Regions from separate parts of the Ureibacillus sp. FSL K6-3587 genome, predicted to be linked through region 3. Evidence: riboswitches for the same ligand, from Rfam matches in the RefSeq annotation. Region 3 holds a riboswitch; each other region holds the start of a gene.
What was found. A riboswitch is a leader RNA that binds a small molecule or an ion and turns the genes downstream of it on or off. The one in region 3 is predicted to bind S-adenosylmethionine.

Region 1 (3,258 bases), 1.3 Mb from region 3:
GGTTTGGCTTTTTTCAAAATCTCCGCATGCGGTGTATGGGAAGCACCCACTTTTAATGTTACTTTTTCTTTTGTTTCGTCGTCTTTTGTTCCTTCATCAGACGAAGAATTTGCATCGTCTTTCGTACCGCATGCTGCTAGTGCGAGTACAAGAACGGATAAAAGCAAAAATGATAATAATTTCTTCATGCCTCTTTCTCCTTCTCCTTCAATTTTTTTATGTGAACGGCTTTCGCCAAATCACCCAACTAACGCTTGTCCGTTTTGGCAGTAATAGTATCGCCAATCCATTGTATGATGAATACAATGACCAAAATAAAAATCGTTGACATTAACGTGACATCTTCCCGGGTTCTTTGGAAACCTTCCAAAAACGCCAAGTTACCCAGACCGCCGGCACCGATGATTCCCGCCATTGCCGTATAGCCGACAAGGGCAACAGCCGTTACCGTAATGCCGGAAATGAGGGCAGGTTTGGATTCCGGAATCAACACTTTCCAAATAATCTGAAATGTATTGGCGCCCATTGATCTTGCCGCTTCAATGACCCCTTTATCCACTTCTCTGAATGCGATTAAAACGAGACGGGCATAGAATGGCGCAGAACCGATAATCAGCGCCGGCAAAGCGGCATTCACTCCACGGATTGTTCCAAGTAAAAACTTCGTAAATGGAATCAACAAAATGATCAATATGATAAACGGAATCGAACGGAAGATGTTGACAAGGGATCCCGTCAAGAAATGAACCACTTTGTTCGCCCACAATTGATGGGGACTAGTTAAAAAAAGCAAAATACCGATCAATAATCCAAGAACGAAGGTGACCGCCGTTGAGACAACCGTCATGTAGACCGTGTCATAAGTAGCTTGCCACATGAGGTCCCACTTTACATTTGGAAATAAAGTTTCAATCATTGGAAATCACCTCCGTTTTAATGTTCATCGTCTGCAATTTTTCCAACGCCTTTTCCACTTTTTCCTTATCTCCGTCAAGTTGGACGATCAATGTTCCATAAGGGCCATTGGCAGTTTCGGATATATTGCCGTAAAGGATATTAACATCAATTTGGAATTCTTTGATCAAGTAAGAAATAACCGGTTGATCGGATGTATTTCCTACAAAAATCAATTTCACCAATTTCCCTGTTGGGTAATTTTTCAAAATATGCTCAATCGCTTCTTTGGATTCTCTTGAATCGGACACTTGCATCACAAAGTTTTTCGTAATATCCGCTTGAGGATTTCGGAACACCTCAAGTACGTCCCCTTGTTCAACTATGCGCCCGGCTTGCATTACCGCCACCCGATGGCAAATTTTGCGGATGACATGCATTTCATGGGTAATCAACACAATCGTTAATCCGAGGCGCTGATTAATATCTTGCAACAGACTCAAAATCGAATCGGTTGTTTCCGGGTCCAATGCGCTCGTCGCTTCATCGCAGAGCAGCACTTCCGGATTGTTTGCCAACGCTCTCGCAATCCCCACACGCTGCTTTTGTCCCCCGGAAAGCTGGGAAGGATAAGCATCCGCTCTTCCGCCCAGCCCCACAAGTTCGATCAATTCTTGAACTTTCTTGTCCCGTTGCGCCTTTGGAACACCGGCGATTTCCAGAGGGAATGCGATATTTTCCGCAACCGTTCTCGACCACAATAGATTGAAATGTTGGAAAATCATACTGATTTTTTGGCGCGCTTTGCGCAACTCTTTTCCTTTTATCGATGATATCTCAAGACCATTCACAGTGACTGAACCGCTTGTTGGTTTTTCAAGTCCATTCAAAAGGCGGATCAATGTACTTTTTCCGGCACCGCTATATCCGATGATTCCGAAAATTTCACCTTTTTGAACGGATAAACTGACATGATCAACTGCGGTTAATTCTCCATCTTTCGTTTTAAATATTTTTGTGACATCTTTTACTTCAATCATATGAGTACTCCTTTGACAAACCGCAATAAAGTTTTAATACTGCATCTGTGAATTTTACAGTTTTTATTCTATTACTTTAGCAATGTAAAAAGAGGAAATTTCAATAAAAAAACCTCCTACTTTGATAAGTAGAAGGGAAGTTGAACAACCCAGAAGAATTTGTAAAACTTCCTCTTATCTTTCAAAGTAATAAATACTTTGCGTGATTTGGCACCTTATCATATCAAAAATATGATGGTTGCCGGGTTTCATAGGGCACTTCCCTCCACCACTCTTAATAAGAGTTTTCTATTTAATTATGGAACCAATGTACCATGTAATCTATCATATGTCAACTATAATCTCAACTTTTCATATAAGTTTTGTACGGATTCAAAGGCATAAACTTTTTCATGCTCTTTTCCATTCTTCGTAATCAAAAGACAAGGCACGCTTTCGATTTGCTGTTCAAAAGCGAAATCCTCCAGAAAATTGATATTCGCTTTGCCAATGGGAATCTGTGGCAGCAACACTTCGACGACTTCCAACATTTTTGATGCCACTTTGCATGTTCCGCAAAAGGGTGTGTATAAATATAAAGCCGTTACTTCATGATTTTTTGCTTTCTCTTTCCAAGTTTCAATTGTCCATTCTTCCATTTCGATCATTTCCTATACTAAATATTCTTTGTGTACTGAAAATTTCGCTTCCTTCAGTAATTGTGCCAATACTTTTCTTGGGGCATTCGCCACTTCCATATAAGTCTTCGGAACGTTGAGATGGGTAGCCTCAGAATAGATCCGCTTCATCAATTTTCTTAATTTATCGCCCGATTGATCCGCATCAAAAAATGTATATAGTTCGCATTCCTCATAAGGCTCAAGGAGTTCCAGCAACGCATCTTCGCTGATGGTTCCATTTGTACAGACGATTTTCACCTCTTCCGCAAATATGGGGGCCAATTTCATCATATCCGAACGACCTTCAACAATAATACATTTTTCATAATGCATGTTGATCACCCCAAGTACTATAATAAAAACCGAAGAAACAAAAATAAAATAAAAAGGTTGTTTATTTATTATATTTTGTTTTAAAAAAAACGCCAGTTCTTTCACTGGCGTTTTTCACATACTATTCCGAAATGATTTCTTCGTATTGTTCCGCAGTCAATAATTGATCGATTTGGGAAGCATCTGAAGGTTCAACGACAATCATCCAAGCTTTTTCATATGGTGATTCATTCACAAGTTCCGGGCTGTCTTCCAGTTCAGTATTCACTTCAACAACTTTGCCGGAAACCGGTGCATATAATTCAGAAACCGTTTTTACGGATTCAACGCTT
Region 2 (3,258 bases), 1.4 Mb from region 3:
TTTTACTAAATGTCGTGGCCATGTCCATTTTTGATTTAACCGGCGGAGATGCGACTGCGTTGATCGGTGGAACGACACTGCTGATTCTGTTGCTTCTTTCCATGTTCGCCCATAAAAATGCCGGGTTGGAAAAAACGACAAGCTATTTGATACAGGGTTTCCAATTTGGTTTTAAAGTGTTTGGCCCGGTAATTCCGATTGCAGCTTTCTTCTATTTGGGAGATTCCGGCTTTTCCCAAATCATTGGGGATTATCTTCCTGAACATTCGCAAGGGATCATCAATGATTTAGGGGTGGCTCTGGCATCAGTTGTACCTTTGACAACGGAAATTGCAGCCGTAACCGTTGCGGGCGTCGGTGCCATTACGGGATTGGACGGCTCCGGATTTTCCGGCATTTCATTGGTGGGGTCCATTGCCAATCTTTTTGGAACAGTGATTGGTGAAGGAACAGCCACTTTGACTGCATTGGGCCAAATTGCAGCGATTTATGTCGGAGGAGGAACATTGGTGCCTTGGGCATTAATTCCTGCTGCTGCCATCTGCAACGTGAGTCCGTTTGAATTGGCTAGACGAAATTTAGTTCCCGTTGTGATTGGACTTGTGGTGACAACAATTGCGGCGATGTTTTTCATCTAAAAATAAGAGGCTGGGACAAAACTAGTTTCAAGATAGAAAAAAGGAGAATTTGATTCAACTCAAATTCTCCTTTTTCCATTTCTCTCCATTATTTTTGGTCGTTTGAACTTTGTTGGCCGTGTATTCCCAGCCTCTGTTTAAATTTCAAAATCAACGGCATCATCCACATAATGCCAATCGTAAGGCGTTTCTTGGTAAACGTAGTAGTTCAGCCAGTTGTAGAACAATAAGTGGGCATGGGCGCGCCAAGTATTTTTTGGCTGCTTTGTTGGATCATTATTAGGGAAATAATTTGCCGGTATGTCTATAGGTAAACCTTTCTTTACGTCACGCTCGTATTCTTCCGCAAGCGTTGTTGCGTCATATTCCAAGTGGCCAGTGATCATAATGTGTTTGTTGTCTTTGGATTGGATGATAAAAGGTCCGACCTCTTCCGAATAGCTCAACAATTGCAAATCAGGATGCTGTTCTATTTCTTCGATGGAAACGGAAGTGTAACGGGAATGCGGTGCGACAAATTCATCGTTGAACCCCCGAACCAAATCATTCGTCAAATCCGTAATGGTATGCGCAAATATACCGGAACATTTTTTCGGCAACTCGAATTTTCCGATTCCGAAGTGGTAATAGAGAGCGGCTTGTGCAGCCCAACAGATATAAATGATTGAAGTCACATTCTCTTTCGCCCAGTCCAAAATTTCAGTCAACTCTTTCCAATAATGGACTTCTTCAAATTCCATCCGTTCAACCGGCGCCCCGGTGATGACCATTCCGTCAAAGCGGCGGTGCTTGATTTTATCAAAAGTTTTATAGAATGTTTCCAAATGGCTTTTGGATACATTTTTAGGTTCATACGTGGCTGTATTTAAAAACGTTACATTGGTTTGCAGCGGCGTGTTCCCGAGCAATCGCAGCAACTGTAATTCCGCTTTTTCTTTTTCAGGCATCAAATTCAACACCAAAATGTTCAATGGACGTATGTCCTGTGATAATGCGCGGTCCTCTTCCATGACGAAAATCTTTTCGTTTCTCAATATTTCTCCAGCAGGTAAATTTTTCGGAATATTAATAGGCATTCCTCTTGTCCCCCATTCTAAAATATCTTAATAAAAAAACCCTGCTCATTCCAGAAAAGAGAATGAGAGGGTACAAAATTTCCTTGCACGCACTCTCTTATCTCCCAAGGCTGAGCCTTGCTGGAATTAGCACCTTTCTAACATCCGTTAGAGGTTGCTGAAGTTTCATTGGGCCAAGTCCCTCCACTTCTCTTGATAAGAAAGTATAATTCCCATATAAAATTAAGATTATCCTAACATATCCAATAGAGAATTGCAATAATCGAGCTATTTTATTTTGCTGTGAAATTTCTCTAACCAAACCGGATTTTCTATTTCAAAGAGTTCTTTTTCCAAATATTGATCCCAATTTTTTAATAATGTATTCCACACCCGCGGAAAAAATTCCCTGTTTTCAGTGTTCCACACAATAAATTCAATACAGGGCACATCGTTGATTTGCGTATTTTCCAACGATAGGATGGATTTGATTTCTTGATGAACTTCATCCGCCCGATCGATTATTATATTTTGAATTTCCTTTTTAAAAAACTCCACATCCAATGATTCTTCTCCATCGTTCATATAACGATACAATTGGTCCGGAAAATCATCAAAATCCAGCACTTCCTCCATATCACCGTTCATCATTTGATGATGCACCGGGCTGTACAATAACTCTATTGTCACAGGATCCAATTCCTCTTCAAAGACGCCTTGGGAAAATTGCCGCTTTCCTTTTTCCGTCAGTTGATAAAAGTTGTTTTCCCGTGCAAGCAGCCCGTTCTTTTGCATCTTCCGCATCAAATCTTCGATGAATAAGGGCTCCACCAACAAAATTTCGCTGAGCTGTTCAGCACTTTCAAAAGCCGATTTTTGGAAGGAGAAAAGCAGAATTTTCATTAAAATGTCCATCGCCTTTTTCTGGATGGGCTGATAGGTGATTTCATAGGTATGCATGGGAATACACCAAATGTCCGTATGAACAATGGTTCCCCTGATTTCTTTTTCCAATTGATTTTTTAATTGCTGGAGTTCCATGTCACGGGCTCCTTCGTTATTTTTCGTATTCCTTGTTGCTGTTTTACGACATTAAATAAATGCTGGTACATTTCTCTCGTTTCTTTCTTTTTCGGACGCATTGTAAACATATCGGAACTGCCGACAATCATCAGCAACTCCCGGGCTCTTGACAAAGCCACGTTCAACCGCCGGTAGTCTTTCGCAAATCCGATTTCCCCGTGCGGATTATTGCGGACCATGCTCAACAAAATCACGTCCATTTCCATCCCCTGGAATTTATCGACGGAACCTGTCCGGATATGCAAATGAGGCAAATGCAGTTCTTCCACTAACTGATTGACCCGATTCACTTGCTCCCGATAGTAGCTGATCACCCCGACGGCTTTTAAGGAGTCTTTTTCAAGCAGACCGTTCTCCTTCGCTTTGGCCGTCGCTTCATTCAAGTCGATAAGCAGTTTGCGGATCCATTCAAGCTCAGCTTTATTGAACAAGCTGGAGCCTTCTTTCATCCGCTCTTCAAAATAAGCCGGTTGATTTGGCAG
Region 3 (3,258 bases):
GAGAAGGAGAAATTTCTTGATATGTTGGATTTGCTGGATCGGGAAGGTTTTCGGATTCATGTGGAAGCAGAAAAAGAGTTGCACATGATTTTTGAAGGATTTGAATATGCGCGGGTACGAAATGGAAAAAAGAATTTTAAACATGTCATTTCCCATATGCCGATCGTAACGAATGATGATTTGACAAACTTCCGGAAGTTTCGGATTATTCCATCCGTCCAGCCGGCCATCTTTCATCAATCCATAGATGCCGGCAAGGAAGACGAACTTAAAAACTGGCATCGAATGAAAAGCTACTTTGAAAAGGGATTGCCGGTCTCATCTTTCAGCAACTATCCTGATGGTGAGTTGAACCCGCTTTATGGAATTGAGACAGGAATGACAAGACTTCACTGGAATGATGAAAAAAGTCAAAAGCCTTTGTGGCCGGAAGAAAGCGCCACATTGAAGCAGATGCTCCGAAGCTACACCATTTATGCGGCGAGGCAAATAGGCTGGGAAGCGCAATTGGGAAAAATCCGGGTAGGCATGCAGGCGGACTTTATTATACTGGATAAAAATATTTTCAGGGTTCCGCCAGGTGAAATCAGCGAAGCAAAAGTCATACTTACTTATTTTAAAGGAAAAGAAACATACCGGGATGAATCGGAAATGGGCGGACAATAAAAAAGTATCTTCCGTAGCCAAGTGTGTTCAACGAATAACCCCTTTACGGAAGATACTATTTTTATACGGATGGGCCTTTCTTCTTTTTAAAGGCGGAACGGATCGTCGGTTCTGTGCCGCGCTTCATCCGTTTTATGTTTTCTAAATGCAAAATGATTGCGACCAAAAGAAGGAACAGAACAATGATAAAAGGCCAGAGGGAGGGCTCATAAAGCAAAGCGCTGATTGCAAATGCAAAATAAAAGAAAAACACGCCCAGAATCAAATAATTGGTCAATAAAGAGACAACGATAAGACCGACTACGGCAAGAAGACCCATTTTCCAATTGATCGCAACGAAAATGCCGATCAGGGAAGCGGTTCCTTTTCCTCCCCGAAAATTCATATGGATGGGAAAATTATGGCCAAAAATGACCGCCGCGCCTATCAAATAAAGGAATATGGAAATTTGCTCCGCATCCAATGAAGTGAAGTGATTTAAGAAATATTTTGCCAAGATTATGGCAAGGACGCCTTTTCCGATATCAATGAGGCCTACGAGTATGCCGTATTTCCAGCCAAGGGTCAAGGTGGCATTGGAAGCCCCCGCGTTTCCATGGCCCGCTTCTTTTAGATTCACCCCGGAAAGGTATTGGGCCACATTTGATCCATGGATGCAACCGATAAAATATCCCGCAATAAGTGAAATAATCAGCTCTATCAACATAATATTTGCTCCTTTTATAGAAAAAAACGCTTTAATCTATTATACTCAATAAAATAAAAAAAGATTTAAAAATTTCAAAAAATAGTTGACAGAGTGGGTTACTATGTTTTATAGTTAATCCAACGATGGAAAATTAATCATTACTCTTATCAAGAGTGGCGGAGGGAATAGGCCCAAAGATGCCCGGCAACCGGCAAGTATTTGCAAAGGTGCTAAATCCTACAGACGTTTGTCTGAAAGATAAGAGGAGGAAATGTACGTGTACAGAGCCCTCTTCTTATACGAAGAGGGCTTTTGTTTTTATCTTCGGTGCCTTCTCGAAACCTTCCATCTCAAATTTATGTTTAGGAGGAAATATCATGTCCGAATTCAAACCAGAAACGCTATTACTTCACGGTGGTCAACAACCTGATCCAGTAACAGGTGCAATTGCCGTTCCGATTTATCGCACGACGGCTTATGCCTTCAAAAACACAGAACATGCACGAAAATTATTTGCCCTTGAAGAAGTCGGAAACATTTATTCCCGCATCATGAACCCGACAGTCGATGTGTTTGAAAAGCGTGTTGCCTTGCTAGAAGGTGGCTCTGCAGCTGTTGCTCTATCTTCCGGTCAGGCGGCAGTTGCCTTCTCCATTTTAAATATCGCCAATGCGGGAGATGAAATTGTCTCTGCTGGATCATTGTATGGCGGAACATATAACTTATTTGCTAACACATTACCTCGTTGGGGCATTACAACAACATTTGTAGATGAAAGAGATCCGGAAAACTTCCGCAAAGCAATTACGGACAAAACAAAAGCAATCTATGCAGAAGTAGTAGGAAATCCTAGCTTAAATATTTTAGATATTGAAGCAGTAGCAGCAATTGCCCATGAACATGGCATTCCATTAATCATCGACAATACGTTCCCATCACCATATGGATGCAATCCAATTGATTTTGGAGCAGATGTTGTTATCCATTCAGCAACAAAATGGATTGGCGGCCACGGTACAACAATCGGTGGCGTTGTGGTAGATGCAGGAAAATTCGACTGGACACAAGGCCGATTCCCTGGATTCACAGAGCCTGACCACACTTATCACGGCATCCGTTACGGCATCGATACAGCAGGCGCAGCTTTTGCAACAAAATTGCGCGTTCAATTATTGCGCGACTTAGGCCCAACTTTAGGTCCGGATGCGGCTTTCAGTTTCCTTCAAGGATTGGAAACTCTTCACCTCCGCTATCCAAGACATAGTGAAAATGCGGAAAAAGTAGTGGCGTTTTTGAAAAACCACCCATACGTGGAATACGTGAATTATCCAGGAGATGAATCATTCGAATCTCACCATTTAGCGAAAAAATACTTGAAAAACGGTTATGGTTCTATGGTGACATTCGGCATTAAAGGTGGCCGTGAAGCAGGCAGTGTCGTTATTGACAACGTGAAATTGTTCTCTCATGTTGCAAACGTTGGAGATGCAAGATCATTGATTATTCATCCGGCTTCAACAACTCACCAACAATTATCTCCTGAAGAATTGAAAATTGCCGGTGTTGGAGAAGAGCTCATCCGCCTATCCATCGGCTTGGAAAACGCAGATGATATTATTGCGGATTTAGATCAGGCTTTAGCCAAAGCAGCAGCTGAATTTGGTGTAAAGAACGCTTAAGTTGATCATTTATAAAAGCCCCTCTATTTGCATATAAAAGAAAGAACGGTCATTTGATACCGGAAAATCCCAATTCGGCTCTCATTTGAGCTGAAGAACCCAGTGTCAGCGGATCAAAGCATGTAAATCCGGCACTGGCTATATGGATTCAAAGCTGCTCATTCGCAGCAGTTGCAAAATCCAAAAACAAATGCTGCCCATCCGTAGCAAAATAAAACGCTGCCC

Region 1: another riboswitch for S-adenosylmethionine. It lies ahead of NSS77_RS10935 (methionine ABC transporter ATP-binding protein); the one in region 3 lies ahead of NSS77_RS04565 (O-acetylhomoserine aminocarboxypropyltransferase/cysteine synthase family protein).
Region 2: another riboswitch for S-adenosylmethionine. It lies ahead of metA (homoserine O-succinyltransferase); the one in region 3 lies ahead of NSS77_RS04565 (O-acetylhomoserine aminocarboxypropyltransferase/cysteine synthase family protein).

Annotation. Positions count from the first base shown of each region.
Region 1 is NZ_CP151969.1:2,219,808-2,223,065, reverse strand. Features, by position in the region: gene NSS77_RS10945 (MetQ/NlpA family ABC transporter substrate-binding protein) at 1-188, opposite strand, end outside; gene NSS77_RS10940 (methionine ABC transporter permease) at 248-916, opposite strand; gene NSS77_RS10935 (methionine ABC transporter ATP-binding protein) at 909-1,934, opposite strand; SAM riboswitch class I at 2,106-2,218, opposite strand; gene NSS77_RS10930 (thioredoxin family protein) at 2,270-2,572, opposite strand; gene NSS77_RS10925 (toprim domain-containing protein) at 2,585-2,926, opposite strand; gene gcvH (glycine cleavage system protein GcvH) at 3,048-3,258, opposite strand, start outside.
Region 2 is NZ_CP151969.1:2,989,372-2,992,629, forward strand. Features, by position in the region: gene NSS77_RS14730 (hypothetical protein) at 1-638, shown strand, start outside; gene metA (homoserine O-succinyltransferase) at 776-1,714, opposite strand; SAM riboswitch class I at 1,809-1,916, opposite strand; gene NSS77_RS14740 (nucleoside-diphosphate sugar epimerase) at 1,982-2,734, opposite strand; gene NSS77_RS14745 (AAA domain-containing protein) at 2,716-3,258, opposite strand, start outside.
Region 3 is NZ_CP151969.1:929,969-933,226, reverse strand. Features, by position in the region: gene NSS77_RS04575 (amidohydrolase family protein) at 1-666, shown strand, start outside; gene NSS77_RS04570 (glycerol-3-phosphate acyltransferase) at 728-1,372, opposite strand; SAM riboswitch class I at 1,516-1,619, shown strand; gene NSS77_RS04565 (O-acetylhomoserine aminocarboxypropyltransferase/cysteine synthase family protein) at 1,732-3,033, shown strand.